Regions from separate parts of the Spongiibacter sp. C9W genome, predicted to be linked through region 3. Evidence: predicted binding sites of a transcription regulator. Region 3 holds the regulator's gene; each other region holds the start of a gene.
What was found. Region 3 encodes sigma-54, which starts transcription at its own class of promoters, with help from an activator protein. Its sites were predicted from a motif close to TGGCACANNNNTTGCNNT; they were not measured.
Positions count from the first base shown of each region.

Region 1: AC2Q8J_RS15400 (molybdopterin oxidoreductase family protein) is a predicted target of sigma-54. The motif match lies at 6,736-6,753, and genes of this name have one in related genera.
Region 2: flgA (flagellar basal body P-ring formation chaperone FlgA) is a predicted target of sigma-54. The motif match lies at 2,551-2,568, and genes of this name have one in related genera.

Region 1 is NZ_CM170672.1:3,230,612-3,240,879, forward strand. Features, by position in the region: gene AC2Q8J_RS15365 (DUF3108 domain-containing protein) at 1-551, opposite strand, end outside; gene purN (phosphoribosylglycinamide formyltransferase) at 505-1,155, opposite strand; gene purM (phosphoribosylformylglycinamidine cyclo-ligase) at 1,159-2,208, opposite strand; gene AC2Q8J_RS15380 (DUF2066 domain-containing protein) at 2,360-3,436, shown strand; gene AC2Q8J_RS15385 (AI-2E family transporter) at 3,433-4,530, shown strand; gene hda (DnaA regulatory inactivator Hda) at 4,530-5,225, shown strand; gene AC2Q8J_RS15395 (OmpA family protein) at 5,447-6,562, shown strand; gene AC2Q8J_RS15400 (molybdopterin oxidoreductase family protein) at 6,864-9,047, shown strand; gene AC2Q8J_RS15405 (DmsC/YnfH family molybdoenzyme membrane anchor subunit) at 9,099-10,268, shown strand, end outside.
Region 2 is NZ_CM170672.1:1,067,459-1,077,726, reverse strand. Features, by position in the region: gene dinB (DNA polymerase IV) at 1-963, shown strand, start outside; gene AC2Q8J_RS05205 (flagella synthesis protein FlgN) at 1,011-1,403, opposite strand; gene flgM (flagellar biosynthesis anti-sigma factor FlgM) at 1,400-1,705, opposite strand; gene flgA (flagellar basal body P-ring formation chaperone FlgA) at 1,786-2,481, opposite strand; gene flgB (flagellar basal body rod protein FlgB) at 2,810-3,214, shown strand; gene flgC (flagellar basal body rod protein FlgC) at 3,218-3,619, shown strand; gene AC2Q8J_RS05180 (flagellar hook assembly protein FlgD) at 3,627-4,295, shown strand; gene flgE (flagellar hook protein FlgE) at 4,351-5,568, shown strand; gene AC2Q8J_RS05170 (flagellar basal body rod protein FlgF) at 5,599-6,339, shown strand; gene flgG (flagellar basal-body rod protein FlgG) at 6,352-7,137, shown strand; gene flgH (flagellar basal body L-ring protein FlgH) at 7,150-7,833, shown strand; gene AC2Q8J_RS05155 (flagellar basal body P-ring protein FlgI) at 7,899-8,963, shown strand; gene AC2Q8J_RS05150 (rod-binding protein) at 8,964-9,380, shown strand; gene flgK (flagellar hook-associated protein FlgK) at 9,382-10,268, shown strand, end outside.
Region 3 is NZ_CM170672.1:2,896,755-2,907,022, forward strand. Features, by position in the region: gene AC2Q8J_RS13760 (YhdP family protein) at 1-71, shown strand, start outside; gene AC2Q8J_RS13765 (carbon-nitrogen hydrolase family protein) at 68-877, shown strand; gene yjgA (ribosome biogenesis factor YjgA) at 880-1,404, opposite strand; gene mgtE (magnesium transporter) at 1,442-2,800, opposite strand; gene AC2Q8J_RS13780 (HPr family phosphocarrier protein) at 2,931-3,200, opposite strand; gene rapZ (RNase adapter RapZ) at 3,219-4,076, opposite strand; gene ptsN (PTS IIA-like nitrogen regulatory protein PtsN) at 4,079-4,528, opposite strand; gene hpf (ribosome hibernation-promoting factor, HPF/YfiA family) at 4,558-4,845, opposite strand; gene AC2Q8J_RS13800 (RNA polymerase factor sigma-54) at 4,915-6,408, opposite strand; gene lptB (LPS export ABC transporter ATP-binding protein) at 6,552-7,277, opposite strand; gene lptA (lipopolysaccharide transport periplasmic protein LptA) at 7,279-7,836, opposite strand; gene lptC (LPS export ABC transporter periplasmic protein LptC) at 7,823-8,395, opposite strand; gene AC2Q8J_RS13820 (KdsC family phosphatase) at 8,396-8,917, opposite strand; gene AC2Q8J_RS13825 (KpsF/GutQ family sugar-phosphate isomerase) at 8,931-9,899, opposite strand; gene AC2Q8J_RS13830 (MlaC/ttg2D family ABC transporter substrate-binding protein) at 10,102-10,268, shown strand, end outside.

The DNA.
Region 1 (10,268 bases), 330 kb from region 3:
CGCTCTTCACCGATGCGGCTGATGCCATAGGTTTTGAGCTTGCCCTTTCTTTTTACCACCGTCTGATTCTGCTGTGAATCCAGCTGGCCTTTGATCAACATTTCACGCAACTGCAGTTGGGCGCTCAGTTGGTCGCTGAAGTGAGGCTTGAGGGCTTTCTGCCAGGGCTTTTTGGCCTGCTTGTCGGAAACGGTTTGCTTGGCCCAGTCGAAGGTCAGTTCGAGGTTTTTCTTGCTGCTGACATTGTTTTCGTAGCGGTAAGACAGGGGGCGCAACGTGCCCTTGTGCACTTCCAGTTTGCTTTCTTCGTCGACTTTAAAGAAAAACAATTTCGCGTGCTGGCTGAGCCGCCAGTGGTCGCCGTCGCGCTCCAGAATACGTTCAGCCTTGGTGCTGAGACCGTCGTGGCTGATTTGGTAGTGCGCGCGATAGGGGGTTAGGGCATCGGCGTCGGCGTGGACAAGGCCGGCACCGCAGGCAAGCAGCAGAGCGCTCGCCAGGGCCTTAATGCTCGTTAAAGATAACGCCGTGCTGAGGAAGTTCCTGTTCATCGAGTACCGCCTTTGAAGCCACGAGAGACAATCGCCCTTCGGCAAACCAGCGAGCCGCCAAAGGATAAATTTGATGCTCTTTGGACAAGACCTTGTCGGCAAGAGTTGCAGCATCATCGCCAGCGTTTATCGGTATTTTTGCCTGAATTATTGCCGGGCCGCCATCCAGCTCTTCGGTAACAAAGTGCACCGTGGCGCCGGCTTCGCGGTCACCGGCATCCAGCGCGCGCTGGTGGGTGTTGAGGCCGGGGTACTTCGGCAGCAGTGAGGGGTGAATATTCAGCAGGCGCCCCAGATAGTGGCGCACGAAGCCGCCTGTGAGAATGCGCATAAAACCAGCGAGGATCACGAGGTCGGGCCGGTGTTGGTCGATGGTTTCCTGCAGAGCGGCATCAAACGCCTCGCGGCTGCTGAAGTCGGTGTGTGGCAAGCAGTTAGTGGCTATTCCGGCGCGTTCGGCGCGCTGCAGGCCGCCAGCGTCAGCCTTGTTGCTGATAACGGCGACGACGTCGCCACCGCCCAGCTGCTGCGCTTGGGCGGCATCGATAATGGACTGCAGGTTCGAGCCGCCACCGGAGATCAGAACTACTATACGACAGCCCATCATTTACAGGTCGCTGATAACCACTCGGTCTGCGTTGTCATCGCCGGCCTCAATGCGGCCAATGACCATGGCTGTCTCACCGTGCTGGTGAAGCATGTCGACAATGCTATCGGCTTGCTCTGCTGATACGGCCATGACCATGCCGATACCACAGTTGAAGGTGCGGTACATTTCGCGTGCTTCGACATTGCCTTGCTCTTGCAGCCAGTCGAAGATGGCGGGGCGCTGCCAGCTGTCGCTGTCGATAACTGCGCGGGTGTTGCGCGGCAGTACGCGAGGGATATTTTCCAGTAAGCCACCGCCAGTGATGTGGGCGAGTGCATTAACCTGGAACTGTTTGATGATATTCAGTACCGGCTTCACGTAGATGCGCGTGGGCGCGAGCAGGGTTTCACCCAGTGTGCTGTCGCCAAACTCGCTGTCGAGCGCCTGACCACTGTGGTCGATGATTTTGCGAATCAGCGAGTAGCCGTTGGAGTGAGGGCCAGAGGAACCGATGCCAACCAGTGCATCGCCGATGCGAACAGAGCTGCCGTCAATAATGCCGGACTTCTCCACAACGCCAACACAGAAGCCAGCCAGGTCGTAGTCTTCACCTTCATACATGCCGGGCATTTCTGCGGTTTCACCGCCGACCAGTGCGCAGCCCGATTGTTCGCAACCGGCGCCGATGCCGGTAACGACACTGCTGGCAATATCGACGTTGAGCTTGCCTGTAGCGTAATAATCGAGGAAGAACAGCGGTTCAGCGCCTGTCACTAGCAGGTCGTTGACACACATTGCGACGAGGTCGATACCAATGCTGTCGTGAATGCCTGTGTCCATCGCCAGTTTTAGCTTGGTGCCGACACCGTCTGTGCCCGACACCAGGACGGGTTCTTTATAGCCGGTCGGCAGTTGGCACAGGGCGCCAAAACCACCGAGGCCGCTCATGACTTCTGGGCGACGCGTGCGTTTGGCAACATCTTTGATGCGCTCGACGAGTGCATCTCCGGCGTCAATGTCTACACCGGCATCTTTGTAACTCAGGCTGGGCTTGTTGGTATCAGTCATAGTGCTTGGCTGTCCTCTTTGAGGGCGCTATTCTAGCTTGGTTGGTCGCGCAATTCAGCAGCTAAATCGGGAATTTTGCGCTGCTTCAGGACTTGGTAGGCGCGCCTTGCTAAACTGTGGCGCCAGTTTCAGGTAGAGGGATTTTAATACTGTGATTAATGCGCTAAAGCGGCCGCTGCTATTGTTGTTAGCTGCCTGCCTGTGCTCGGCCGCTGTCGCGGGCCGTGTCGATGACCTCTACAAGGGGCGCGAGGCCGTTGCCGAACAGTCCCCTGCGACTCTCCGCCGCGGTGCGGCCAGTGCGTTGGAGCAAGTCTTTGTGCGTGTGTCCGGCCAGGGCCAGCTGCCACAGTCCTCCGCACTCTCTGAAGCACTGGCTTCCCCCGAACCATTTTTAACTCGCTACAGCTATCGCCGTGAAAGCATCGATGGCGAAGAGCGTCTTTGGCTGGACATGAAGTTCTCTCCTCGGCAGGTCAATGCGGTGCTTCAATCAGCCGGTTTGCCAGTGTGGTCGGCAAATCGTCCCACGGTATTACTGTGGCTGGTGGTCGATACGCCAGAGGGGCGAAGCTTCCTCGGCAGCGGTAGCCACCCGGACCTAGAAGAGGCGCTCCAGGATGCTGTGGCACGCCGTGGCCTGGCATTGCAGTTGCCGCTATTCGACTTGATTGATGCGGGTAATCTGAGTGCGCAGGCTTTGTGGCAAATGCCCGAGGCCCGAGTTCGCGAAGCCTCGCAACGCTATGCGCCGCCTTTCATTCTTATGGGGCGGGCCTCCCAATTGTCCACTGGCCAGTGGTTGGCGAGCTGGGCCTTGCTCGATGAGCAGAGCGGCGAACGCTTTGATACCCAGAGTCAGCAAGACAGTGGCTTTCTGGCGGCAGCGGTCGATCGGGTCGCCGATGTTCAAGCGCGTCGCTACGCGGTCAACAGTGTTGCCGGTGCTGGTGGGCGCACGCTGATCCATGTGAGTGGCCTCACGCGCTTTGACGACTACGCGCAGATGGTGAGTTACCTGGAATCTCTTGCGGTCATAGAGCACGCGAATGCGGCGTGGGCGTTTGGCGAGGAGTTGGTGCTGGAATTGGTGTTGAAAGACGATATGGATAAAGTCGAGCGCTATCTGCAGCTGGATGGCCGCCTGCGCCGCGCCGCTGAGGGCGTAGGCCGCAGCCGGTCGCCACTGGCGACGCAAGGCAACTATATCTGGCAGGGACAGCCATGACAGTGAATGTTCGCTGGTTATGGTGGCTGGGGGGACTTTTACTGCTGGCGTGGTTGCTCAATGCCCTCAGCCCAATATTAATGCCTTTCGCCATTGCCTCAGTGCTGGCGTATATGGGGGATCCGCTCGCCGACCGCTTAGAGGCCAGAGGCGTGGGCAGAACCATGTCGGTGGTGTTGGTCTTCAGCGGCTTGTCGCTGTTTTCGCTGCTGATGTTTTTAATCACCTTGCCGTTGTTGCTGGATCAAATGCAGCTGCTGGTGCAGCGTTTATACGCGCTGGTTGGATGGTTGCAAGAGACGGCACTGCCCGGGTTGCGTGGATTTTTGGATTTGCCTGAGCAGGCCCAGCCAATCGATACGGCTAAAGAAGCGATCAGCAAACACTGGGATGCGGCAGGTGGCATTTTTGTCTATGTGTGGCAAAAAATAAGTGGCTCCAGTGTCGCGGTGATGACGTGGGTGGCGAACATCACGCTCATCCCTGTTGTTACGTTCTATCTGTTGCGCGATTGGGATGTGATGATGACGGCAATTCGCAAGCTGCTGCCGCGTTCCCACGAAGCGCTGTATGTTGATATCGCGCGCCAATGCGACGAGATATTAGGTGCCTTTGCGCGCGGGCAATTTTTGGTGATGTTATCGCTCGGTGCGATATACACCGCCGGTTTGTTTATCCTCGGGCTCGATCTGGCATTGGTGTTGGGCCTGGCGGCAGGCCTGGCCAGTATTGTCCCCTACCTGGGGTTTATCGTGGGCATCGCTGCGTCGGGGTTGGCGGCGTATTTCCAGTTTGACCTGTCCTGGCAATTGCTGGGCGTTGCAGTGGTGTTTGGTATTGGCCAACTGTTAGAAAGTTTGTATTTAACGCCGTCGCTGGTGGGCGACAAGATTGGCCTGCACCCGGTAATGGTGATATTTGCCATATTGGCAGGGGGCCAGTTGTTCGGCTTCCTTGGCATTTTGTTAGCGCTGCCGGTTGCCTCGGTAATGAAGGTGATGGCCGGCTATCTTCACGACGCGTATTTGCGCAGCGAGTGGTATCAAGAAGGTGGAGAAATCCCCCTGGTGCTTGAAGACGAGGACGAGGACTGATGGCGTCAACGCAGTTGCCCCTCGCGCTTAGCCTCGATACGGAAGCGACCTTTGATAATTACTATGTCGCCCCGTCGCAGCAGCTTCCGGTAGCAGTCTTAAAGGGGGTGGCAACGGGACAGGGCGAGAAGCTGGTTTACCTCGCTGGGCGCAGTGGTCGGCGGCACCTGTTGCAGGCCTGTTGCCAGTTGGCCGACGCGCAGGGGCGTTCGGTGCGCTATATCCCCGCCGCAGAATTGCTGGACTATCCCGCTGAAATGGTACTGGAAGATGCCGATTTGGCAGACCTCGTGTGCATTGACGGTTTGTCAGCCATTGCCGGCCGCAGCGACTGGGAAGTGGCGCTGTTTAGTCTTTACAATCGCGCGCTTGGCGGGGGTTGCTCGCTGCTTTTTGCGTCTACCGACGTCCCTGATCAGTTGGCGATTGAGCTGCCTGACCTGGCGTCTCGCCTGCAGAGCTTTAGTGTTTATCGACTCTCTGAACTTAGCGAGGAGGAGCGAATCGCCGCGCTTTGTCACCGTGCTCAAATTATGGGCCTGGATATTAATGAGGCCCTCGCAGAGTTTATCTATCGCCGTTGCCAGCGTGATCTAAAAGCGCTATTTGGCGTACTAAACGACTTAGACCGTCACAGCCTGGCGCGGCAACGGCGACTGACGATCCCGTTTGTAAAAGAAATAATGTCTTGGTGAGTGAACTTTTCACTCAATCCAGACTCTCGATGCGGGCGTGGCGTTGCGAATAGTGGTTGCTTCTTTCTTGCGGAGCTTCTATAACTCTTTGCAACGCCGTCGCGGTAAAATTACTGAAAAGCAGGCGTGCAAGGGCAAACTTGCGTGTTATTCTTGAGCCAAGACCCACCATTAAGGTAGGGCGACGGAAGACCTAAGTGATAATCAGGGGAGCTACAAAAATGCGTAAACAATTAATGGGTGCTGCGATTGCTGCGGTAATTGCCGCACCAGCGATGGCAGATGACCACAGCAACAAGTGGTACTTAAATGCCGGCGTAGGTTATCAAGTTTTCGATTCTGCTTGGGACCTGGATGAGACCGCTGCCGGACTTCTAAGTATTGAAAAACAAATTAGCAAGAATTGGGGTGTCGAGGTCGGCGCGGTATATTCTGAGTCAGATAACAGCTATGACGTAGCAGCTCGCGATGCAGAATATCTCTCTCTCTCAGTAAGTGCCCTGCGCTACTACAATATCGAAAATAACGACCGTCTGACCCCCTACGCGGCTATAGGTTTGGGCGACGCTTACTATAATTTCGAAGCCCAGAATGACCAAGGCATCACTACCGGTAATGTTGGCGGTGGTTTACGCTATGCGCTTTCCGGCCCGTTGTCATTGCGCGCTGATGCCCGTTATTACTATGGCTTTGATACTGAAACAGACGACGGTATCGTCTCTCTGGGCCTAAGCTACGCGTTCGGCGGCGAGTCTAAGCCGGCTCCTGCTCCAGCGCCTGTTCAAAGCAATGACAGCGATGCTGACGGTGTTGAAGATGGTGCTGACCAGTGCCCAGGCACACCAGCAGGTGTTGCTGTTGACGCCAAAGGCTGTGCCTTGGACAAAGACGGTGACGGTGTACCTAACTACCGCGACAAGTGCCCTAACACACCAGCGGGCCGCCAGGTTGATAAATTCGGTTGTAAGTTTGTACTCAAGCACACCGAGTCGATCAAAATGGACGTGAAATTCCCACTGAACTCCGATGCGATTCCTGCTTCGCAAATCAGCGAGCTGAAGAAAGTCGCTGAGTTCATGAAGCGCTTCGGTGGTGTTAAAGCCGTTGTTGAAGGTCACTCTGACAGCACTGGTGCTGCGGCCTACAACAAGCAGCTGTCTCAGCGTCGCGCCGACGCCGTTCGCAGTGCTCTGATTAAAGAGTTCGGCATTGATGCCAGCCGCCTGAGTGCGATTGGTTACGGTGAAGAGCGTCCTATCGCTGACAACAGCACCAAGGCAGGCCGTCAGGCTAACCGCCGCGTTGTTGCAGTAATGGAAGCAGAAGTCGCTAAATAAATCGCGACTGGTGCATACCGGAAGGGGCCCTGAGGGCCCCTTTTTTTTGCCTGAATTTCGACCCCCTCCTGTTAAATACTCCCCAACTTGCCATGCCCCAATTGAGGGCGAAGTTGTTCTGTGTTGCCGAATAGCCCGCCGTATTTACTGGCTTTCAGCCTGATTTAGTTAGTTGGCATAGTTCTTGTTAAGTCCAGAGTAGATGCGGTGATTTGCTTGGCAATTCACCAAGTTGGTGCGCTTTTTTAGCCCCCGCGGGCTCGGTTTAGCACACAAACAGTGCGCAACAATGAGGGATTTCATGATATTCGGTCGCAGAAAACGCAAGCCCATTACGATTGCTGACAAGCAGGTAGTGGACTGGAAGTACGCCGTCTGTGGTTATTGCTCCACGGGGTGCTCAATTGAGGTCGGTTTGAATGCCGACGGGAAGCCGGTGGCGAGTCGCGGCAAGGGCAATGCGCCGGTTAATCAGGGCAAGCTGTGCATAAAGGGTATCTTTGAGCATGAACTGAGTGGCACCGCTGGTCGTGGTACGCAGCCGCTGATGCGCGACCGGATATACGACGCGTTTTCTCCAGTCAGTTGGGATAGCGCGCTCGATCGCACGGCTGAGGAGTTTATGCGAATCCAGCAGAAGTACGGTCGCGATAGCGTGGCGATTGTGTCCACCGGCCAACTGCTGACAGAAGAGTTTTACACCCTGGGAAAATTGGTTCGCGGGGTAATTGGTAGCAACAACTACGATGGCAACACCACACTGTGTATGGCATCGGCAGTGTCCGGTTATAAACGCTCCTTCGGCGCTGATGGGCCGCCCGGCTGCTACGAGGATTTCGAAAATACTCACTGCCTGATGGCCTTTGGTTCAAACCTCCCTGAGCAACACCCCATTATTTATTGGCGATTAAAAGAGGCGTTGGAGAAGCGCAAGTTTCCACTGATTGTTGTCGACCCGCGCGTGACCATGCTGGCGCAATTTGCCGATATCCACTTACCGATAACACCGGGTACTGACCTGGTGCTGCTAAACGCCTTAGCTCACGTCATTTTGAAGGAGGGCTTGCAGGATCAGGCTTATATAGACGCCCACTGCAACGGCTTTGATGAGCTTGCTGCGACAGTAGAAAAATATGACCCCATCACCGCCTCGCGGATATGTGGTATCGACCCAGACACCATCAAGCATGTGGCCCGCATTTACGCAAAGGCACCGTCGGCAATGAGTATCTGGACGATGGGTATTAATCAGAGTACCCACGGCACCGACGGCGTGTGCGGCATTAATAACCTCAACCTGATTACCGGCAATATCGGCGTGCCCGGCGGGACCAGTCTGTCTATTACCGGGCAGTGCAACGCCATGGGCACCCGGGAGTGGTCATCCTGCTCGGGCCTGCCGGGCTATCGTATGCTTGAGAAGCCGGAGCACCGCAAGGAGGTGGCCCAGTTTTGGGGGGTTGATGAATCCTTCTTCCCGGCAAAGCGCGGTTTGCAACAGACCGATATTTTTCCGGCGATAGAGTCGGGCGATATTAAGGCCTTGTGGATCGTTGCCACCAACCCGTTGACCTCCATGCCGAACCAACCGCGAATTAAAAAGGCCTTGGAGAAGCTCGAATTTATGGTGGTGCAGGACGGCTACCGCGACTGCGAAACGGTCGACTATGCCCATGTTTATCTTCCCGCTGCCGTGTGGGGGGAAAAAGAAGGGGTACAAACGAATACTGAGCGGCGGGTAAATTTGGTACGCAAGTTTACCTCGCCGCCGGGGGACGCCAAGCCCGATCATTGGATTTTCTCGCAGCTGGCCAAACGTTTTGAGCGGGGCAGGGAGATCGCCTTTCCCGAGACGACCTCTGAAATCTTTGATGAAATGAAGCAGTTGTCAAAAGGTCGTGGCCGGAATTTGGATATCTCCGGCATGAGCCATGATCTGATTGAGGCGCAGCGCGGCATCCAATGGCCGATGCGCGAGGGTGATGAAACGGGTAGCCCACGGTTGTACAGCGACGGCGTGTTCCCCACTGCAAACGGGCGCGCCAACCTGCTGGCCATGGACTACATCGAGGACAATGAGGTACCGGATGAGCACTATCCTTTCTGGATGAACAGCGGCCGTGTCGTGGAGCATTTCCACACCCGCACTAAAACCGGAAAAATTGGAAACCTCAATAAGTTCAGTCCAACGCCTTACATGGAAATGAATCCAGACTCCGCGCGCGCGGCTGGGGTGAGCCACCAGAGCTATGTGCGTTTGGTGTCGCGCCGCGGCGACGCTGTCGTTATGGTGCAGCTCACGCAGCGGGTTCCCCGCAATATGCTGTTTATCCCTATGCATTATCACGACTGCGTTAACCGGCTGTCGCTGGGATTGCTTGACCCCTATTCCCGCCAGCCAGCCTTCAAGCAGTGTGCCGTGCGCATTGAACATATTGATCAAAAGGAGGCGGCGCGACTCAACGTTGAACGCCGGGCTTTCTAGTTGGCCGTGTTAGCCGTGACATCCCCCATTACACCAAGAAGGGCTTAGTTTATGTGGAAGGTTCGAGACGATGAGCCGCAGTACGCTTTCCTGAAAGAGTCTGGCGCGCCTGAGGTGAATTACTATGAGGCGCCCATTGATCTGATCGCCCGCAGCGGCGGCGCTGTGCCCGCCGGGCGCGAAATGTTTATCAATGAAGAGCCGGGCGTGGGCAGCAACCCGAATCGCAACAAGCAACACGCCTTTCACTTTACCGCCGACAACTGCATTGGCTGCCACGCCTGTGAGGCTGCGTGCAGTGAAAAAAATGATAACCCAGCGCATATCAGCTTTCGGTCAGTGGGCTATGTCGAGGGAGGCAGTTACCCCGATTTCAAGCGCATGAATATCTCAATGGCCTGTAATCACTGCGACGATCCGGTGTGTCTGAAGGGGTGCCCAACGCGCGCCTATACCAAACATGTTGAGTATGGCGCGGTATTGCAAGACCCGGAAACCTGTTTTGGCTGCGGTTATTGCACGTGGGTGTGCCCCTACAATGCGCCGCAGTTAGACCCAATAAAAGGCCAGGTGAGCAAATGCAATATGTGCGTTGATCGCCTGGAAGTAAATTTAAAGCCGGCCTGTGTTTCTGCCTGCCTGGGTAACGCGCTTAATTTTGGTGTCGTGGAAGATCTGCCGGAGAATCGCGAGCAGGCGAAGCTCAGTATTCCCGGTTTTCCCAGCCCGGAAATTACGCATCCGAATATTCGCTTCCAGCAAACTAAACGCATGCCGGATGAGGTCACGCGCACCGATGGTATGGCGGTGAAATATCACAAAGATGAGCAGGGTGAGTACCGCCCGGTCGTGGACCAGAAAAAAGGCGTTGAAAAGCGTTGGGGGCTGGACAAGCTGAGCTCTCGCGAAAACCCCTTGGTGATTTTTACACTGGTTAGTCAGGCGTCCTTGGGGGCCTTTGCTATCAGTACGCTGGGTTCGGCATTCGCCCTTGAGCCGATACTCGCGCTGCGCTCATCGGCGCTGTATGTGCCGTTTGTTGCGCTGATTGTCGCCCTGGCAGGTGTCGGTATGCTGATGTCGGCAACCCACTTGGGCAAGCCGCTGCGCTTTTACCGCGGTTTCAATAATCTTCGCCATTCCCCGGTATGCCGCGAGGGCTTGGGCATGCTGCTATACATGGTGTTTGCCGGCCTGCATTTACTGAGCGTGCTGCCCGAT
Region 2 (10,268 bases), 1.6 Mb from region 3:
ATTGCCATTGGTGGCAAGGCCAGTCGGCGCGGCGTGATCGCTACCTGCAACTATGAGGCGCGCGCCTATGGTGTGCACTCGGCAATGCCGACTGCAACCGCATTGCAGCGTTGCCCGCAGCTGATTTTGGTCCCGCCGAATATGGATAAGTACCGCCATGTTGCTGCGCAGATTCGTGAAATATTTAGTCGCTACAGCGAGCTGATCGAGCCGTTGTCCCTGGATGAGGCCTACCTGGATGTCAGCGAGTCGCCGCATTTTCAGGGCAGCGCCAGCCGCATTGCCGAAGCGATCCGGCAAGCGGTAGCCCGCGAAGTGGGAATCACCATTTCCGCGGGCGTTGCACCGAATAAATTTTTGGCGAAGATTGCCAGCGACTGGCAAAAACCTGACGGGCTTACGGTGATACGGCCCGATCAGGTCGATGACTTTGTTCGTGCGCTGCCGGTAACCAAGATTCACGGCGTCGGCAAAGTGATGGCGACGAAGTTGGCGGCACTGGGCATCGAAACCTGCGAGCAGCTGCAAGGGTGGAGCGAGCTGACCTTAGTGGAGCGTTTTGGTCGCTTTGGGCGACAGTTATATGGTTATGCGCGCGGTGTGGATGCGCGGCCGGTAAAGGCCGAAAGGCAGCGCAAATCGTTGAGCGTTGAGCGCACGTTTGCCGAGGATCTGTCGCCAGGGGAGGCCGCGGATGCAGCACTTGCTCAACTCATTGACGAGTTACAGCGGCGTTTGCAGCCACATAGTGAACAGGCTATCGCGGGCGCGTTCGTTAAGTTGAAGAGCAGGGAATTTAAGGTAACCACCATCGAATTGCGCCAGGAAGGCAAGCTTGACCCCGCCTGCCTGCCACCGCTGATGATACAGGCCTGGGCGCGATTGCATTCCCCGGTTCGCTTGATTGGTGTGGGTGTTCGTTTCGCCGCGCCGGTAGAGCAACAGCAGCTCAGCCTTTTCTAGCGACGGCGGGCGCCGGCGCGGTACTGATAAGATTGCGTTGTTTGTATTCAGGCTTCGCCAAGGCGTCTGCTGTAGGCTGACGCGCCTGTTTGGCCATCGGCGCCATAGGTGCGCAGGGCGGGGCTGCCCAGCCCGAGGATGTGCATGGCCTGTTCATTGTAATCTTGCTGTCGACTAAGCAGGCTGCCGATACGCTCATTCAGATCGCGACAGCGGCGCAGGCTCTGAGTCACCTCCGCAGACATCGCCCGCTCTGGCTGCTGCTGTTGGCGCAGTCGCTCGAGCGTCTCTAATTGCTGGCAGCAATCCATTTTTTGTTCTGCAAGCTCGCGCAGGCGGTCGGCGTCGCCGTGGTCGCGCAGCACTGCCAACTCTTCGTTTAACAGCGCTTCAAAGCGCTGGCTATGGGCCAGTAACTGTTGCTCGGTATCGGTCATCATGCGCTAGGATCTGTCAGTCGTTCCAGGTCGACAAAGGCCTTTGCCACCTGTTCGCTGTCGACAGTGAACTCACCGTTGCGAATGGCGGTTTTAATCGCCTCCACTTTTTGGCGGTCGATACCGTCGCTGCCGGCAATTGCGGTTCGAGCGCGATCAACCAGGCTGCTATCAGCCGCTGGTGTGCTTGCCGATTCGAGCGGCGACGTGGCACCGGCATCCGCGGCGTTGGTCGCGCTTGAAGACGGGTTATTGTCGAGCCTTCTTGGCTGGCCGAGTGGGCCGCCATTAATTCGATCGACCATGATAATTCCTCATTACATTGGCGTTGATGGTATGCCTTATGACAGTTAACGGCAGCTATCGATAAAACTTTAGCTTTTTTTTATTCGATTCGTACCGTATTACCACTAATGACAATACCTTCTAACTGTTTGCCTGAACTGATATTTTCCACCCGTATTCGAGCACCCTTCGCCGCGTCTTGCAGGGCACGGCCCTTCATGCTGACGTTAATGGCAGTACTGCGGCTAATGAGCTTGAGCTCTTGTCCTTTCTTTATCATCGCTGGGGCCTCCAGCATATTCGCGGTGATAACCGCGCCCTGGGGAATACTGCGTCGGCTGAGCATTCCCTGACCACCAAGGCCCTTTTGGTATCCGTATGACAGACTCGATACATCGCGCTCTGTCCAAGTGATATCCGCTTCAGTCACTCGCTGGCCGGCAGCGATAGGGTGCTTGCTCACCATGACCTTAGTGAATGCCGCGATCGTTACCGGCAGGTACACCTTCCACGCCTTAACACCTTCGCAGCGCACGCCCACCGTCGTGCGCCGCCGGATGGTCGCGCCTGGCGGCAAAAAGGCCTGTAGTCGCTGACTACATTTTGCCAGACGGGTGCGCGGGTCGAGTTCGCCCACGGTGATACGGGTGTTCTCATTTTGCCAGGGGTGGCGTTTGGCAATGAACTGGCTGGCAGTAGCGCTAATACGCTGCGCTGACTCCACGCCAGCGTCTGCCAGAGTGCTCGGGCAGACGCTGCTCAGGAGAGCGATTGTGATTGCTGCGCGCCAGATCATGACACCTTATTCCCTCACTATTAGTTTGCGGCGCCAAGTTTTTGTCGGCGCGGGGGCTTTATGAGTTAAGCAGCAATTGCTATGCCAGTTTTGCGAAATAGAGTGAGTGTTAGAAGGCGTGACAAAGACTTGCCGCTCGCCGGTAGAACTGGCGGCAAGGGCTTGCCGAAAAACCGACGGTTTGTTGGCGCCGGTTTTATAAGTTGTTGAAAAATATAAGAATAAAAAAGTGGCACGCGCTTTGCGTCGGACATGTCGAACGCCAAAGGCTTTGCGCCTTTATCCAGTGTATCGGCAGCGCAGCCCATAACTTTAGCGAGACAGATTTATGGCGATTAATTTTGATAAGGCACTCGGTATACACCAGCAGGCACTGCTGCTTCGCCAGCAGCGTACCGAACTGCTGGCCGCCAATATAGCCAATGCTGACACGCCCGGCTACAAGGCACGCGATATCGACTTTAAACAAGCACTGGGCCAGGCAGCGCAGGGCCAGCAGTTATCGCTCAGTCGCAGCAATGCGGCGCATATTACCGAAGCGGTCGCTCCAGCGGCGGGGCAGGCGCCGGTGATGTACCGCATGCCTCAGCAGCCCTCAGTCGACGGCAATACGGTGGAGAGCCATGTAGAGCAAGCGGCATTTGCCGATAACAGCATGCGCTATCAGGCCACTATGAGTTTTCTGAGTAGTAAGTTCTCTGGAATTAAATCGATTCTTCAGGGAGGTCAATAAGCGATGGCGAATCCCCTTGATATTGCCGCTGCGGCGATGAACGCGCAAATGCTGCGTTTGAATACCACCGCCAGCAATATGGCAAATGCGGATACTGTGGCCAGCAGTGAACAGGCTGCCTACCGCGCAAAACAGCCGGTTTTTGCCACCGTGCTGGACCGCCAGCAGGGCGTCGCCGGTGTCGAGGTTGTGGGGATTAGCGAGAGCAATGCCCCTGTTCCCAAGCGTTATGAGCCGGGCCACCCAATGGCAGACGAGCAGGGCTATGTCTACGGCTCCAATGTGAACACCGTTGATGAAATGGCCAATATGCTGTCCGCCTCCCGTTCATACCAGAACAACGCCGAGGTGTTTTCCACGGTGAAGACCCTGACCCTGCGGGCCTTGCAGCTCGGTAAACAGTAGGAACTGAATGATGGAATTGCGAACGCTTGAACAATTGCAGCAGCAGAGTGCGGCGAGTACGGCAAAAAAAGAAGCCTCCTCGCTGGGGCAAGACGACTTCATGAAACTGATGCTGCAGCAGCTTAAGAATCAAGACCCGTTTAAACCCACCGACAACACGGAGTTTATCAGTCAGATGGCGCAGCTAACGTCGGTGAGCGGCATCAGCGAGATGAATGACAACCTGGCTGCACTGACGAGTTCGCTGTACGGCGGTCAATTGCTGGATGCGTCCTCGCTGATCGGTAAAGAGGTGCTGGTCGGCAGTGATGTTGTCGCCCTGCCATCAGAGGGCGCGGTAAGCGGTCAGGTAACACTGCCGGTGAGCACGCAAGCGGTCGATGTCGAGATTTTGGCGCCCTCGGGTGAGGTGCTGGGCAAGGTGGCGTTAGGACCGCAGACGGCGGGACCGGTGTCGTTTCGTTGGGATGGTAGCGGCCTGGACGGCGAGCGTTTGCCCGCAGGCAATTATGTAATTCGCGCGCAATACCTGAACGGCAACAGTGTAGAGGCCTTGCAAACGGATATTCGCAGCCCCGTACGCAGCGTGAGTTTGCCCAGTGGCGGCGGTAGCCCCACGGTGCAAATTGATGGTGTCGGTACGGTCTCGATGTCGCAAATAAAGGAAATTAGCTAGGCGCTTCGGCGCATTCATTGATCAATTCGCGAGTGATCGCAGCAGGAGTATAACTATGAGCTTTCGTATTGCATTGAGTGGACTGAACGCAGCGTCATCGCACCTGGACGTCACCGCTCACAACATTGCCAACGTTAACACCACTGGCTTTAAAAGTTCCCGCACATCCTTTGCCGATGTGTATGCAACATCCAATAACGATGTAACCAAAACCACGCCCGGCGCAGGTGTTCGTTTGAATACCATTGTTCAGCAGTTTTCGCAGGGCAACATCGACTTCACCGACAACAACCTGGACCTGGCCATTAGTGGCGAAGGCTTCTTCACCATGAAGGGCTCAAGTGGCGTTACCTATACGCGCGCTGGCGCCTTCAGTGTCGACCGGGAAGGCTTTGTGGTGAACAACAATAACGACCGTTTGCAGGTGTATCCGGCAACCACCAATGGCGACTTTGCCACCGGTTCGCTGTCTGACTTGCAACTGCAGGTCACCGAGAACGCGCCGCGAGCATCGACACGCGCTGATATCGGCGTGAACCTGCCCGGCGATGCGCCAGTGCCGACCTCGACGCCTTTCGATCCAACGGTAGCGTCGAGCTATAACCACGCCACGTCGATGACCGTCTACGACTCGCTGGGCACTCTGCACACGGCAACGCTGTACTTTGTGAAAGACCCCGCGGCAAACACCTGGCAGCAAAATGTCTATATCGACGACAACCCGGTGAGCCTGGGCAATACGCTGTCATTTGATAATACCGGTACCTTGCAAAGCCCCGCTTCGGGCATTGTGACTGTGCCTTCCTACGACCCCAACAACGGCGCGGCAGCGATCGACCTCTCGCTGGATTTCACTTCATCAACGCAGTACGGCAATGAGTTTGGTGTGAACAGCTTGCAGCAGGACGGCTTCACCACAGGGCGATTGACCGGTATTGAAGTGGCGAGCAACGGCGTCGTGTCGGCGCGCTTTACCAACGGTCAGTCATCCCAGTTGGGTAAGGTCGCCCTGGCGGGCTTCTCTAATCCCAATGGTTTGCAACAACAGGGCGACACGGCCTGGGCGGAAACCTTCTCTTCCGGTAGTCCGCGTGTGGGTGAGCCGGGTAGCTCTAACTTTGGTCTGCTGCAGGCGGGTGCATTGGAGAGCTCCAATGTCGATCTTACTGAGCAATTGGTGGAAATGATCACCGCGCAGCGTAACTTCCAGGCGAACACCCAGATGATCCAGACATCTGACGCCGTTACTCAGGCGATTATTAATATCCGCTAAGGCGGGTATTCATCGCTTTAGGAGGCAGGTATGGACCGGCTACTTTATCTCGGCATGACCGCGGCCAAACACACGGAAATGGCGCAGGCCAGCAATGCCAATAATCTGGCAAATGCCAGCACTGCGGGCTTTCGCGCGGACTTCCATGCGCTGATGTCAAAGCCGGTAGAGGGAGCGGGCCATCAAACACGCGTCAACTCGGTGGTGGAGTCACGCCTGAGCGACTTCAGTGAAGGCACCCTGATGACCACCGGTCGCGATCTGGATGTCGCGATTCGAGGACAGGGCTGGTTTGTCGTGCAGGACGCCCAGGGTGAGGAGGCACTGAGCCGCCGTGGCGATCTTCACCTGACGGCCGATGGCATGCTGATCAATGGCGCCGGACAGCCCGTCATGGGCGATGGCGGACCGCTGGCGGTGCCTGAACACGACAGTTTGACGATTGGCAGCGACGGCACGGTGTCGATAGTGCCACTGGGTCTTGGGCCGGAGTCATTAGTAACCGTCGATCGCATTCGTTTGGTCAGCGCCGAACCTGAGCAGTTGCGCAAGGGCGAGGACGGTTTGATTCGAACGCTCGATGGCACCACGCCAGCCGCCGATGCCAGTGTTCGCGTTTCGCCGGGCACCTTGGAAGGTTCGAACGTGAATACCGTTGAGGCAATGGTCAATATGATCGAACTGGCCCGGCGTTTTGAAATGCAGGTGAAGGTGATGAATACCGCAAATACGGTATCCGAAGCCGGTGCGCGCCTGATGAGAATGGAATAAGAGGATAGGTATATGAATTCATCATTGTGGGTAGCCAAAACCGGTCTCGATGCGCAGAACACGCGCATGCAGGTGGTCAGTAACAACCTGGCGAACGCCAATACCACTGGGTTCAAGCGCGACCGCGCGTCTTTTGAAGATCTGCTCTATCAAAACTACCGTCAGGTGGGCGGGCAATCTTCCCAGCAAACTCGTCTGCCCAGCGGTATGCAGGTAGGTACCGGGGTTCGAGTGGTGTCGACTGAGAAAATCTTTAACCAAGGCACCATGACGCAAACCAATAACAACCTGGATTTAGCGGTCAATGGCAACGGCTTTTTCCAGGTGCGGATGCCAGACGGCAGCCTGTCTTACACCCGTGACGGTTCATTCCAATTGGACGACCAGGGGCAGATCGTTACCAACAGCGGCTACATCGTCGAGCCGGGTATTACGGTGCCTGCCAATACTCGCAGCATTACCGTCGGCACCGATGGGGTTGTCAGCGCGATGATCGCCGGTGACTCCGCGCCGGTGCAATTGGGCAGCATACAGTTGGCAGACTTTATCAATCCGGCTGGCTTAGAAGCGCGCGGTGAAAACCTGTATCTGGAGTCGGCCTCCAGCGGCGCGCCGCAAACTGGCACGCCCGGCCTGAGCGGTTTGGGCACGCTGGCGCAAGGGGCACTGGAAGGCTCCAATGTGAACGTGGTGGAAGAGCTGGTGAATATGATCGAGACCCAGCGCGCTTACGAGATGAACTCCAAAGCGATTTCCACCAGCGACCAAATGATGCAGTACGTGAATAACAACCTGTAAGTGGGTAATGCCATGAAGATATCACGCTACTTCCGCCTTTTTCTGCTCGCTACTGTGGCTTTACTCACGGCCTGCGCCCAAGCACCAGAGCGCGACGAACAGGTGTGGGAGTCACAGTTGCCGGAGCAGCAATACAGCAATAGCGAAAATCCCGGTTCGATCTACCAGGCGGGCTATGGCATGAGCCTGTTTTTGGATCGCCGCGCCCGGCAGGTAGGCGATGTCATCACCGTTATTTTGTCCGAGAAGACAGACGCCAGTAAGCAGTCCAACACGGCGACGGCTAAAGAGAGCAATATCTCGGTACCTACTGTGACGCTACTCGGCAGAGGCGTGACTCATAACGGCACGCCAGTGCTGTCGACGGGTGTCTCCAGTGACCAGGATTTTGCCGGGCAGGGCAGCAGCAGCCAGAGCAACAGTCTGACCGGTAGCATCACCGTTACCGTGTCACAGGTGTTGCGCAATGGCACTCTGCGAGTGCGCGGTGAGAAGTGGGTAACCATAAACCAGGGCGACGAGTTTATCCGCATTCAGGGCATTATTCGCCCGGAAGACATCGCCGCCGACAATTCGGTGCCCTCGTTCAAAGTTGCCGACGCACGTATTACCTACAGCGGCAAAGGGGCGCTGGCCGATGCCAATTCCATGGGCTGGCTGGGGCGTCTGTTCCAGTCAGTGCTGTCACCATTTTGAGGGTGAGAACGATGAACAACCACCGCCCATCTCTATTTCCACGCCTGCTGGCAGTGGTACTTTTTATGCTGGCCATACCCGCCTCAGCCGACCGTGTGAAAGACCTGGTCAATGTGGCCGGTGTGCGTGAAAACCAACTCGTCGGCTACGGCTTGGTGGTGGGATTAAGCGGCACCGGAGACCAGACCAGTCAGGCGCCGTTTACCATACAAAGCATTCGCAATATGTTGACCGGCTTTGGCGTTCGCGTTCCCGACAATGTGAACCCGCAGCTGAAAAATGTCGCGGCGGTAACCATTCACGCTAATCTTCCTGCCTTTGCCAAGCCGGGGCAGACCATCGATGTGACGGTGTCATCGATCGGCAACGCCGCCAGCCTGCGCGGGGGCAGTTTGCTGATGGCGCCGATGATGGGCGCCGACGGCCAGGTGTATGCCGTCGCCCAGGGCAGCTTATTGGTAAGTGGGCTAGGGGTTGAAGGTAATGATGGCTCCCGCGTGACAGTGAATATCCCCAGCGCTGGCCGCATCCCTAACGGCGCGATTGTCGAGCGACCTGCGCCCAGCCAAATGGCCAGCAATGGTGAGGTCATGCTGAATTTAAAAACGCCGGACTTCACCACTGCGCGTCGCCTGTCGGAAAAAATTAATGAGTTTTTTGGCGCTGGCACGGCCAGTGCAATGGACTCGGCGACGGTCAAAGTACTCGGCCCCTCCAGTGCTGATCGCCGCGTGACATTTATCTCCATGCTTGAAGAGCTTGAGGTCGATCCCGCCGAAGCCCGTGCCCGCGTGGTGGTTAATTCCCGCACCGGTACCATCGTGATTGGTGGCAATGTACGGGTGATGCCGACGGCGGTGACGCATGGCTCACTCACCGTGTCGGTGACTGAGCGGGTTGATATCAGTCAACCCAATGCCTTTGCCGATGGCCAAACCGTTGCGGCCGGGCGCTCCAGTATTGATGTTGCAGAAAGCGGCTCGCGAATGTTTTTACTCGATGCCGGCGTCACTCTGGAAGAAATTGTTAAGGCGATCAATCAGGTCGGCGCGGCTCCCGGCGACTTGGTGGCGATTCTCGAAGCACTGAATCAGGCTGGCGCGCTGCGCGCCGAGTTGCTGGTGATTTAAATGGATATTTCAAAGGCGGGTAATTACCACGACTTCTCAGGCCTGGCCGCACTGCGCAGTGAGGCGCAAGCCGACAGTGAACAGGCAATTGCGCCGGTGGCTCGCCAGTTTGAAGCGCTGTTTTTGCAAATGATGCTAAAAAGCATGCGCGACGCCGTGCCCGAGGGTGGGCTCTTCGACAGTAATGGCGGTGAGCTCTACCAGGAAATGCACGACAAACAGCTTTCCGTCACGCTCTCAGAGCAGGGCGGCATTGGTTTAGCCGACGCCATTGCACAGCAGCTCAGTGGCCATGGTGTCGCCCCTGGCGCGGCGTTAACGGAGCAGGGCGCGCAACTTCGTCAGCAGCTGTTAACAAAAGCCGCTCAAGTGTCGCCGCTAACGGCCGATAACTTGGCAGTGAAACGAGGAATTTAACATGGCAGATATGTTGGGTAATGCGCTATCTGCTCTGGTGTCATATCAGCGGGCGCTGGCGACCACTAGCCACAATATCGCCAACGCCGACACAGAGGGCTATAGCCGCCAGCGGGTCGACTTTGCGACACGAATCCCCCAGCAAATGGGCGACCTGTCCATTGGCTCTGGGGTGAAGTTGAGCGATGTGCGCCGCGTGTACGATGAGTTCGCCAACTTGCAAATGCGCAATGCCAGCGGTTCATTTAGCCAGCTCGATAACTTCTACCAATTGGCAACGCAGCTGGACAACAGTCTGTCCGACCCGGAGCTGGGGATCAGCGCCGCGCTATCGCGCTTTTATGACAGCGTGCAGAATCTCGCTGACGACCCTGCCTCAATTCCCTCGCGGCAATTATTGTTGTCTGAAGCTGAGAGCCTCGGTGGTCGATTCGCTGAATTCTCGGCGCAACTGGAGGGGTTGAGCAAGGAGGTAAACGCGCGCATTCAGAGCGATGTGAACGATATTAATGACCTCGCTCAGGAGTTGGCCGATATCAACGGTTTGGTTGTCGAAGCGCAAGGAAAGTTTGGCGCTGCGCCCAATGACCTGCTCGACCAGCGCGATTTGGCCTTGCAGCGCCTGAATGATCTCGTTTCCATCAAGACAGTGGAGCAGGATGACGGCGCCACCAATGTGTTTATTGGCAACGGCCAATCGTTGGTGCTCGGCGAAGAGTCCCGGTCAATGACCACCACTCGCAGCCCTTTTGGTTCAGATCGGCTGGAGCTGGCGATGGCGTCGAGCCCACAGTCGCCGATCAGTGAGGTGCTTTCAGGCGGCAGTCTCGGCGCGTCGCTGAGCTTTCGGGACGGCCTACTCGATACCACAAAAAATGAACTTGGGCG
Region 3 (10,268 bases):
TCAAAAAGATTTTTGACGTCTCACCCACTGAGTTGAAGGGGCAAGAGACGCCATCGCAGGTTGCGCCATGAGTCTTCGTGTCTCAGCGGTGCAAATGGTGTCCGGCGCAGCGGTGAGCGTCAACCTGAATGACGCGTTGGAGCATCTGGAGAAGGCCTCTCGTCAGGGAGTGCAGCTGGCGGTGCTGCCAGAAAATTTTGCCTGTTTTGACAGTGGGTCAGCGCTGGCCGAATTGGCATGCCAGGAGCAACAGTACGCAGCGATACGGGGACGGCTGGCCGAGCAGGCTAAACGTTTGGGGATGTGGATTGTCGCGGGAACGCTGCCACTGCCTGCGGCGGATGGTCGTTGTTATGCCAGCTCGCTGGTCTTCAATGACAGCGGTGAGTGTGTCGCCGATTATCGCAAGTTACATTTGTTTGATGCCGACGTTGGCGATGCACAGCAACGCTATCGGGAGTCGGAACGCTACGCCCCCGGAGAGCGGCCCTGCGTTATTGATACCCCCTGGGGGCGGCTTGGCGTAGCGGTCTGTTACGACCTGCGCTTTCCCGAGTTGTTTCGCCTGATGCTTGATGACGGGATGGAACTGTTGGCGCTACCGGCGGCGTTTACGCGGCGCACGGGGCTGGCGCATTGGTTACCACTGCTGCGTGCGCGTGCAATTGAAAATCAGGTGGCGGTTATTGCAGCAAATCAGGGTGGTGTTCACAGCGCGCGCCGAGAGACATCTGGAGGTTCTTGCGTGATTGACAGCTGGGGGGGCGTACTCGCCGAACTCGGCTTTGGCGCCGGTATTGCGACAGCTGACATCGACATGGCGGCGCAGCGAGCGCTGCGTCAAGAAATGCCAGTGTCGCAACACCGGCGATTCTAGTTCTACGCCTGGCTTTCTTCTTCGTTGGCAATTTGCTGAAGTTCGCGCAGGTAGCGAAAGAGCTTGCGCGCTGCTGCGGGCGGCTTATTCGCCGTTTTTTCTTTGCCAGCTTGCATGAGTAATTGGCGAAGTCGCTGTCGATCGGCATTGGGGAAACGTTGCAGTGCGGCGTCGACGCCCTTGACGCCAGCAGCTAGCATATCGTCTCGCAAGTCCTCGAGCTCGTGAAAGCGTCGCGCCAATGCTTTTTGCCCTTGCTCCTGTTCAAGCAGGGCGGCTTCAATGCCGCTGGCATCAATGCGGCGCATCAGTTTGCCGATGTACTGCATTTGCCGGCGAAGCCCCTCGCGGCTCTTAATCCGCCGCGCCGTGGCGATGGCTTCCTCAAGGTCGGGATCGTTGATGGGAACCCGGGCCAAGTCGGCATTGCTTAAGCCCACGAGGCGACTGCCCAGTTTTTGCAGGGCTTCCATTTCGCGCTTCAGTGCGGTTTTACTCGGGCGTTCTTGATCGTCTATATCGGTCACAATAACGGTTGCTCTATCGGCTTGGCTTGAGTGGAACTCAAGCGTAAAAATACGTGGCTAATCCGAGGAAGGACATAAAGCCGACAACATCGGTAACCGTGGTTAACACAACGCCGCCAGCTAACGCGGGATCGATGTTTAGCGCCTTCATTACCAGCGGCAAAATGGCGCCGGCCAGTGATGCGGTGATCAGGTTAATTACCATGGCGGCGGCGATAATGGCGCCGATTAAGGGGTCGTTAAACCAGTAACTGGCGGCCAGCGCGACAATGAGTGCCCACAGCAGCCCGTTCATGAGTCCTACCAGAACCTCTCGATTGATCAGCCAGCGACTGTTATTGCGGCTGATATGGCCAAGGGCCATCCCGCGAATCACCACGGTTAAGGTTTGTGTGCCGGCGACACCGCCCATGCTCGCGACAATGGGCATGAGTACGGCCAGTGCGACGACTTTTTCAATAGTGCCTTCAAAAAGGTTGATAACACCGGAGGCAATAAAGGCCGTTAACAAATTGATGCCGAGCCAAATGGCGCGGCGCGGCGCGGTGGTCATTACCGATGCAAAGGTGTCTTCGTCTTCATCCAGACCGGCCATACTCATCAGTGAGTGGTCGGACTCTTCGCGGATAACATCGACGACGTCATCGATGGTGATTCGGCCAAGGAGCAATTGATTGTCGTCGACCACGGGGGCACTGACCCAGTCCCGCCGCTCGAAGAGGTTGGCAACATCGCGCGCAGGCATGGACGCCACAATGGGCTCAACTTCGGTGTCCATGATTTCACGAACGGTAACGCTGGGATCCGAGACCAGCAGTTTCCGCAGCGACAGTGAGCCAATGAACTGGTCATTACGGTTAACGACCAGCAGGCTATCGGTCATTGCGGGAAGCTCTTCGTGCCGCCGCAGGTAACGCAGCGCGACATCCAGGGTGATGTTCGGCCTTACAGTGATGGTGTCGGTGTTCATCAGACCACCGGCACTGTCCTCGTCGTAGGACAGTATGTGCTCCACACGCACCCGGTCTTGATGGTCCATCGACTCCAGCACTTCGCGAATCACGCGGTCCGGAAGTTGCTGGAGTATATCGGCGATATCGTCGGTTTCGAGACCCTCGGTGATCGCGGCGACTTCCTCGGCATCCATGTGCCGCAGGAACTGACTCTGCACCTCGTCGCTCAGGTGCTGGAGAATGTCACCCTCATTTTCGGTATCGACAAGTTGCCACAGCACGCCCCGTACTTTTTGCGGTGTCGACTCAATAAGGTGGGCGGCATCGACGGGAGGCAGGCCGTTGAGCATACGCCGAATTTGCAGAAACGCGCCGGAGCCCAGAGCTTCATTCAGTAGCTCTAGGCGGCTTTCAGCTTGGGGCTTTTCTGCGGTTTGGGCCATATAGCTCTCTGCGTTGCGTTCGGCTTTCTGCTGGATAGCAGTCACACAGTGTGGCGAGAATTATCCTTTAATCTTCGCTGGGCAACAATTGCAGACGGGCGAAATCGCGCTGAAATGCGCAGTATTTGATTTATTCGCCTTCGTCAAAGCGGCGTTCGATCAAGTCGACGAGAGCGTCGAGGGCGGCTTGTTCGTCTTCCCCTTCGCAGCGAATATGCAGTGTCATGCCTTTGCTGGCCGCGAGCATCATTACCGACATGATACTTTTTCCGTCGACCCATTGCTGCCCCGCCGACACCTGAATGCGAGAGGCAAATGCGGTGCTGGTGGTCACGAATTTGGACGCAGCACGGGCGTGAAGGCCGAGTTTATTGATGATAGGAATTTGGATTTCTTGCATCGCCTTGTCCAGCCCAGGTTAGTGCTGAAGTTCGCGGTGGCGAACTTGCAGGCCAGGACAGGTGTCGCGAAGCGCCTTAGCCAGCTTTTCGGCCATGTATACTGAGCGATGTTGTCCACCCGTGCAACCGATCGCGATGGTGAAGTAGCTGCGACCGGCAGATTCTATCTCAGGCAGCCAGCGCAGCAGGTAAGTGAGTATGTCGTTATACATCTGTTGGACTTGCGGCTGGGCATCTAGGAAGTGCTGAACGGCCTCGTCGCGGCCGCTAAGGCTGCGCAGCGCCTCGTCCCAGTGAGGGTTGGGGAGCATGCGCAGGTCGTAGACCTGGTCGGCATCAATGGGCAGGCCGCGCTTAAAGCCAAAGGACTTTAGCTGTAATGCCATGCGGCTAGCGTCGACGCCGAGAACGCGGTCACGTATGGTGGCGCGCAATTGATGCACAGTCATGTCGCTACTATCGATGGTCAGCGATGCCTCTGCGACAATGGGCTCCAACAGCGCAGACTCTTGCTTTATCGCGTCGCTAAGCGGCTGGGAGTCGGTGCTCAGCGGATGCCGTCGGCGGGTCTCGCTAAAACGCTTAATGAGCTTGTCGTCGCTGGCATCCAAAAAAAGAATACGCAAGCTGGCCAGGCTTCGAACTTGTTTGCACAGTTCTTGGAAGCGGGCGAGCTCTGTTTGTGAGTTTCTCGCATCGATACAGACAGCAACCTGCTGATGAACTTTCAGTGTGCTTTGAGAGAGTTCGGTAACGAGTGCGGGCAGCAGTGACACCGGCAGGTTGTCGATGGCGTAAAAGCCTTCGTCTTCGAGCTGGTGCAGCGCCGTGCTTTTGCCCGAACCTGAGCGGCCGCTGAGAATAATAAGCTTCACGCCTAGCTCGCTACCGCACGTTCATAAAGACTGCTGTCGCTGTCTGCGCTGCGAAGCTGCTGGCGGAAAGCGTCATCGTTGAAGGCGTTGGCCAAGCTTGCCAATACTTTAATGTGTTCGTCGTGTGCTTCGGCAGGAACGATCAACGCAAACACTAAGTCCACGGGTTGGTCGTCTATCGCTTCGAAGTCGATAGGCTCGGCAAGTTTAAGCAGCATGCCGGTAATTTCGGTGCACTGCTGGCTGCGACAGTGGGGAATCGCAACCCCGTGCCCGATACCGGTGCTTCCGAGTCGCTCGCGGGCGAGCAGTTCGTTGAACAGTTCGTCGGCGTTGAATTGCGCATTATCCTCACTGACAAAAATAGAAATTTGTTCCAGTAGGCGTTTCTTGCTGCCCACAGACGTACCGCAGTGGGTACGTCCGGGGCTGAGTATTGAATCAAGGGTCATGTTTACGTTTCCGGAACATCCCCGGGCCTTTAGTGGCCCAGGTTTTTCTCCTTGTGTTTAATAAGCTGGCGATCGAGCTTGTCGGTGAGGCTGTCGATGGCCGCGTACATATCCTCTGATTCACAGGTGGCGAACAGATCGGCGCCGGCCACATGTACGGTGGCTTCAGCTTTTTGAACCAGCTTTTCTACTGACAAGGTAACGTCGGTATTGGTGATATTGTCGAAGTGCCGTTGCAGCTTGGCGAGTTTGTTGTTGACGTAATCGCGAAGTGCCGGGGTAACTTCAACATGGTGACCACTGACGGTTATTTGCATATCTTGCTCCTTCATCGCTGAGAACATCCGGCGCCTCCCGGCGCGTTGTTTGGGCCTTTTGGGGCCTTATTAGACCAGTCTTTTCCGTTCGTTAGAGGGCGGAATGACTAGTGATTCCCTGTACTTTGCAATGGTTCGCCGGGCAACTTTGATGCCTTGCTCGGCCAACAGTTGGGTGATTTTGCTGTCGCTTAGCGGTTTCTTGGGATTTTCTGCGGCAATTAATTTTTTGATTAGTGCACGAATCGCCGTGGAGGAGCATTCTCCTCCGGTATCGGTCGAGACGTGGCTGGAGAAAAAATATTTGAGTTCGTAGATGCCTCTCGGGGTATGCATATATTTTTGCGTGGTAACCCGTGAGATCGTCGATTCATGCATGCTCACTGCATCGGCGATATCGTGGAGCACTAGCGGTTTCATCGCTTCGTCGCCGTACTCCAGGAATCCGCGCTGATACTCAACAATTTTGGTGGCGACTTTCATCAGTGTTTCGTTGCGGCTCTGCAGACTTTTAATGAACCAGCGCGCTTCCTGGAGGTTGTCGCGAATATAGTCTTTGTCGCTGCTGGTGCCGCTGTCTTTGGCGAGCGATGCGTAGTGGCTGTTAATTTGTATTTTCGGGGCAATGTCCGGGTTTAACTCAACCAGCCAGCGGCCTTCTTTTTTGCTGACGAATACGTCTGGTACCACATACTCCGTTTCGTCGTTGCCCACGCAGTCACCGGGAGTGGGGTTCAGCGTTTGAATGAGTGCCAGGGTGTCGCGCAGTTGGTCTTCTTTTAGCCGGCAGCGACGCATGATTTGGTTGTAATCACGGTTGCCGAGCTGCGGCATATGTTGCTCGACAATCTGCAGCGCTTCAGCCAAGTATGGGGTGTCTGGGGAGAGCTGTCGAAGTTGAATCAGCAAGCATTCTTGAAGGTCCTGGCCGCCAACACCTGGGGGGTCAAACTGCTGGATGAGGTGAAGGACTGCATTCACTTCTTCTATTTCGATATTGTCGTCGTCGAAGGCGTCCACCAGCTCTTCGGGGCTGACGGTGAGCCGCCCTTTTTCATCGATCGCGTCGATGATGGCATCAGCGACGATGCGGTCAAGTTCTGAGAGCCGGCTGAGGTTGAGTTGCCAGCGCAGGTGGTCCTGGAGCGACTCTGAGCTGCCGTGGCGATAGTCATTGTTGTAGTCGTCGTCGGCGCTACCGGCCGCGGAGGAGCTTGGTGCGGAGCTTTGGTAGACGTCTTCCCACTGGCTGTCTACCGGCAAATCTTCGGGGATGTCGCTGCGCTCGGCCCATTCACTGTCAGCGTCGTTGCTGGGCGCCTCCTCAGCAGAGGTCGTTTTGCTGTCAGCCTCATTGGCGTTACTTTCGCTCTGGCTGTTGCTGCTCTGGGGTTCCGGGCTGTCGCTGTCTTCCTCTACTTCCAGCAGGGGGTTGGAGTCCAGTGCCGACTGAATTTCCTGTTGAAGGTCGAGGGTGGAGAGCTGTAATAAACGAATCGCCTGTTGCAGCTGGGGCGTCATGGTCAGCTGCTGACCGACTTTTAGCTGGAGCGATTGTTTCATAGGCAATGACTTCTACTACAACCATACCTGAGGGATTAAATGCCGTTATGTAGCCATAAACGACGATGCTTCAGGGTCAGTGTAGTCCCGCAGCCGCACCGCTGCAATAGGCGTTTAAAGCAATTGCTGTGCCGATTTTTTGATCAAAGGGTAAATGTGTCGCCGAGGTAGATGTCCCGCACGATTTGGTTGTTGAGCACGGCCTCGGCATTGCCCTCAGCAACGATGCGACCTTCGCCAACTATGTAGGCTTTTTCGCAGATATCGAGGGTTTCTCGCACGTTGTGGTCGGTAATTAGGACGCCGATGCCGCGCGCCTGCAGGTGGCGAATAATCTGCTGAATATCGTTCACCGATATGGGGTCTACCCCGGCAAAGGGCTCGTCGAGCAGAATAAAACTGGGCTCGGTGGCCAGTGCTCGTGCAATTTCTACTCTGCGCCGTTCCCCGCCCGAGAGCGCCATACCCGGCGATTGGCGAATATGGGCAATGTGAAATTCTTGTAGCAGTGCATCGAGCTTTTCTTTGCGTTGCTTGCGATTCAGGTCGCTGCGGGTCTCCAATATCGCCATGATGTTGTCAGCGACGCTCAGCTTCCGAAATATGGATGCTTCCTGAGGGAGGTAGCCAACGCCGTGTTTGGCCCGACCTTGGATGGAAAGCGGTGTCAGGTCTTTGTCGTCGAGCTGAATGCGGCCGCGGTCGGCGTTGACGATGCCGACGATCATATAAAAACAGGTTGTTTTTCCCGCCCCGTTGGGACCCAACAAGCCGACTATTTCACCGCTGTTAATACTCAGGGAGACGTCTTTGATTACCTCTCTGCCTTTGTAGGCTTTAGCGAGGTTGCTGGCTTTCAATACGGGCATGTTAGCGGGGAGTCTCCGGGGTGTCGGGGGTGGTGCTTGGCGCGGGGCTATCGGTATCACTCACGCCCTGCTGAGGCTGTAGGGTCATTTGTACCCTGCCATCGAGTTTGTGGCTGCCACCATCGGCAATGACCATTTGCTTGCGCCCGCTGTATACAATGCGATCGCCACTGATCTTGGAGCCTTGATGTCGGATGGTGGCATCTTTTTGCAGCAGGATTTCCTCGGCATTTAGGCTGTATTCTATGAGTCGGGCACTGGCGACCACGACGCCTTCCCCGGCGCGGGGTTGTTGCTCAAAATGGGCGGGGCTGCCATGGGCAATAACCTTGGTTACTTTTCTGTCAGCCTCGACAATAATCAGCTTGTCTGCGCGAATAATCAGGCTGCCCTGCGACATATTGACGTTGCCCGTGTAAATGCCGCGATTGTTTTCATAGGTGGCTTTATCTGAGCTGAGGTTGATGGCCTGGCGGCGGTCATCGGGCAAGCCGTGCACGCTGCTGGCGAGGCAGAGCAGGGCGCTAATAGCGAAGGTGCGTAGATTATTGCGGTTCATAGTGTCCTTTTACCTTCGCGAGCAGCTCGACTTTCTCGTTAACGAGGTCGGCCGTCATGCCCTCCGACTGGGTTTCGCCATTGGGTAGTTGCAGTCGCAGTGGCTGATCCGTCGCAACCAGGCTTTGCTCCAGGTCAATGCTGAGTTGCTCTGTGTGGATTTGCGCTTCGCGAATTAAGTCTTCAACAACAACACTGCCACGCAACTGCAGTTGTTGGCCATTTTGTGACAGTGTGCCGGTAATGGCTTGCGCCGTCCACGGCCGCTGCTCGCCGATATTGCCGATGTAGAAGGGCTGATTGAGCTGGATGTTGCCCGAGGAAATCATGCGTTCGGCACTGTCGGCGCGCCACCGGTATGCCACATTGCCGTCTTGGCGATATTTCGAGCCTTCGATGCCCTGGAGGTGGGAGTCAACATCGGGGATGGCTTCGAAGCTGTCAGTCAGGCTCAATTTCCCGCTCTCACTAAATTGCGTGAGGTAGATCACGGTGCCCGCGATAGCGGCCAGTACCGATAGGACCGATGCAGCGTTGATATTGAATGACGGCGCAGCCATTTACAGGAACTGCTCAAGTGCGTCGTTGAGCTTGCCTTGAGACATCAAAATAAGCTCGGCGATCTCTCTCACAGCGCCACTGCCCCCTGCGGCACGCGTTTGCCAGTCGGCATGGCGAGCGACGAAGTGGTGACCATTGGCGACGGTAATGCCCAGGCCCGCTGCTCGAATCGCGGCTAAGTCGGGTAAATCGTCACCCACGTAGGCGATTTGATCGTAGCTTAGCTTTAGGTCTTGGCGCAGTTCTTCGAGTGCCGTGCCTTTGTCTTCCCTGCCTTGGTAGATTAACTCGATGCTCAGTTCTCGCGCGCGTCGCAGCAGCAGTTCAGAGGTTCTGCCGGTGATTATGGCGGGGCGGATGCCGGCGTCGCGCAGCAGTTTAATACCCAGCCCGTCAAGGATGCTGAACGCTTTCATTTCCTCGCCGCTATTGCCAAAGTAGAGGCTGCCATTGGTCAGTACGCCGTCGACATCCATTGCCAGTAGGGTGACCGTTTTTGCTTTTTCGAGAATGGTTTGCATGGTGTTCCCTGTTTTAGGCGACGCCGGCTTTAAGCAGGTCGTGGGTGTGGATCACGCCTACTGGTTTTGCGTGATCGTCCAGAGCGACCAAGACGGTGATTTTATTATCTTCCATAATGCGCAGTGCTTCTGCGGCCAGTGTGCCGGGCTTGATGCTGCGGCAGTTGGCGGTCATCACGTCGTCTATTTTCGCCTGGTGAATGTCAATGCCGCGGTCGATCGCGCGCCGCAAGTCGCCGTCTGTGAAAATACCCGCCAGGCTGCCGTCTTCATTGAGTACCGTGGTCATACCCAGCGCCTTACTGCTCATTTCCAGCAGGGCATCGCTGAGCTTGGCGCCAGTATTGATGTGCGGTATGGCTTCCCCGGTGTGCATAATATTGTCGATCTTCAGCAGCAGGCGTCGACCCAGCGCGCCGCCGGGGTGAGAGAAGGCAAAATCATCGGCGGTGAAGCCGCGGGCCTCCAGTAACGCGATGGCGAGCGCATCGCCCATTACAAGTGTTACGGTCGTGCTGGATGTCGGGGCAAGATTCAGTGGGCAGGCCTCTTGTTCTACGCCGACGTCGAGATGGACATCCGCGCTGCTGGCGAGCTCCGAGTTGGGCTTTCCCGTCATGGCGATCACGGGTACGGCCAGCAGCTTAAGCAGCGGGATCAGGGTGACCAGTTCTGCAGTTGACCCCGAGTTTGACAGGGCTATCACCACGTCGCCGGCGGTAATCATCCCCATATCGCCGTGGCTGGCCTCCCCGGGGTGTACAAAAAATGCGGGGGTGCCTGTACTGGCCAGGGTCGCCGCCAGTTTGTTGCCGATGTGGCCCGATTTACCCATGCCGGTGACAACGACTCTGCCCTTGCAGTTTAGAAGAAGTTCGCAGGCGCGATTAAAGCTGTCGTCGATACGCTCGCCGAGCGCGTCGACGGCGTCTCCTTCCATGCGAATAACGCGTTTAGCAGTGTCGAGATAAGAAGATGCCATCGTTGGGAGGAAACCTCGTTATTGCAATAATGCCGTTAAGCGGCGGCTAATTTTCGCTATGATAATTTCCAATGTGAAAAATTAACAGGTTTACCTCGTCGTCGTGCGGGGAGCCAATTCCGTAAACTGCTGTCTTAGCAAGGGTGTAGAGCAGGCTATTCGCGGTAATGCGGGTCGTGGCTTAACTATCGGAGATAAAAAAATGTTCAAACAAATGCTTTTGGCGCTGGGTTTGGTGGTATTTGCGGGCGCCGTGTCGGCGGCTGACGCACAGCGCGGGCCTCATGAAGTGGTGGCGGGTACCACTCAGGAATTGATGAAAGTGATTGAAGAGGCGCGCGAGTACGTTGCTGAAGATCCGCAACGCTT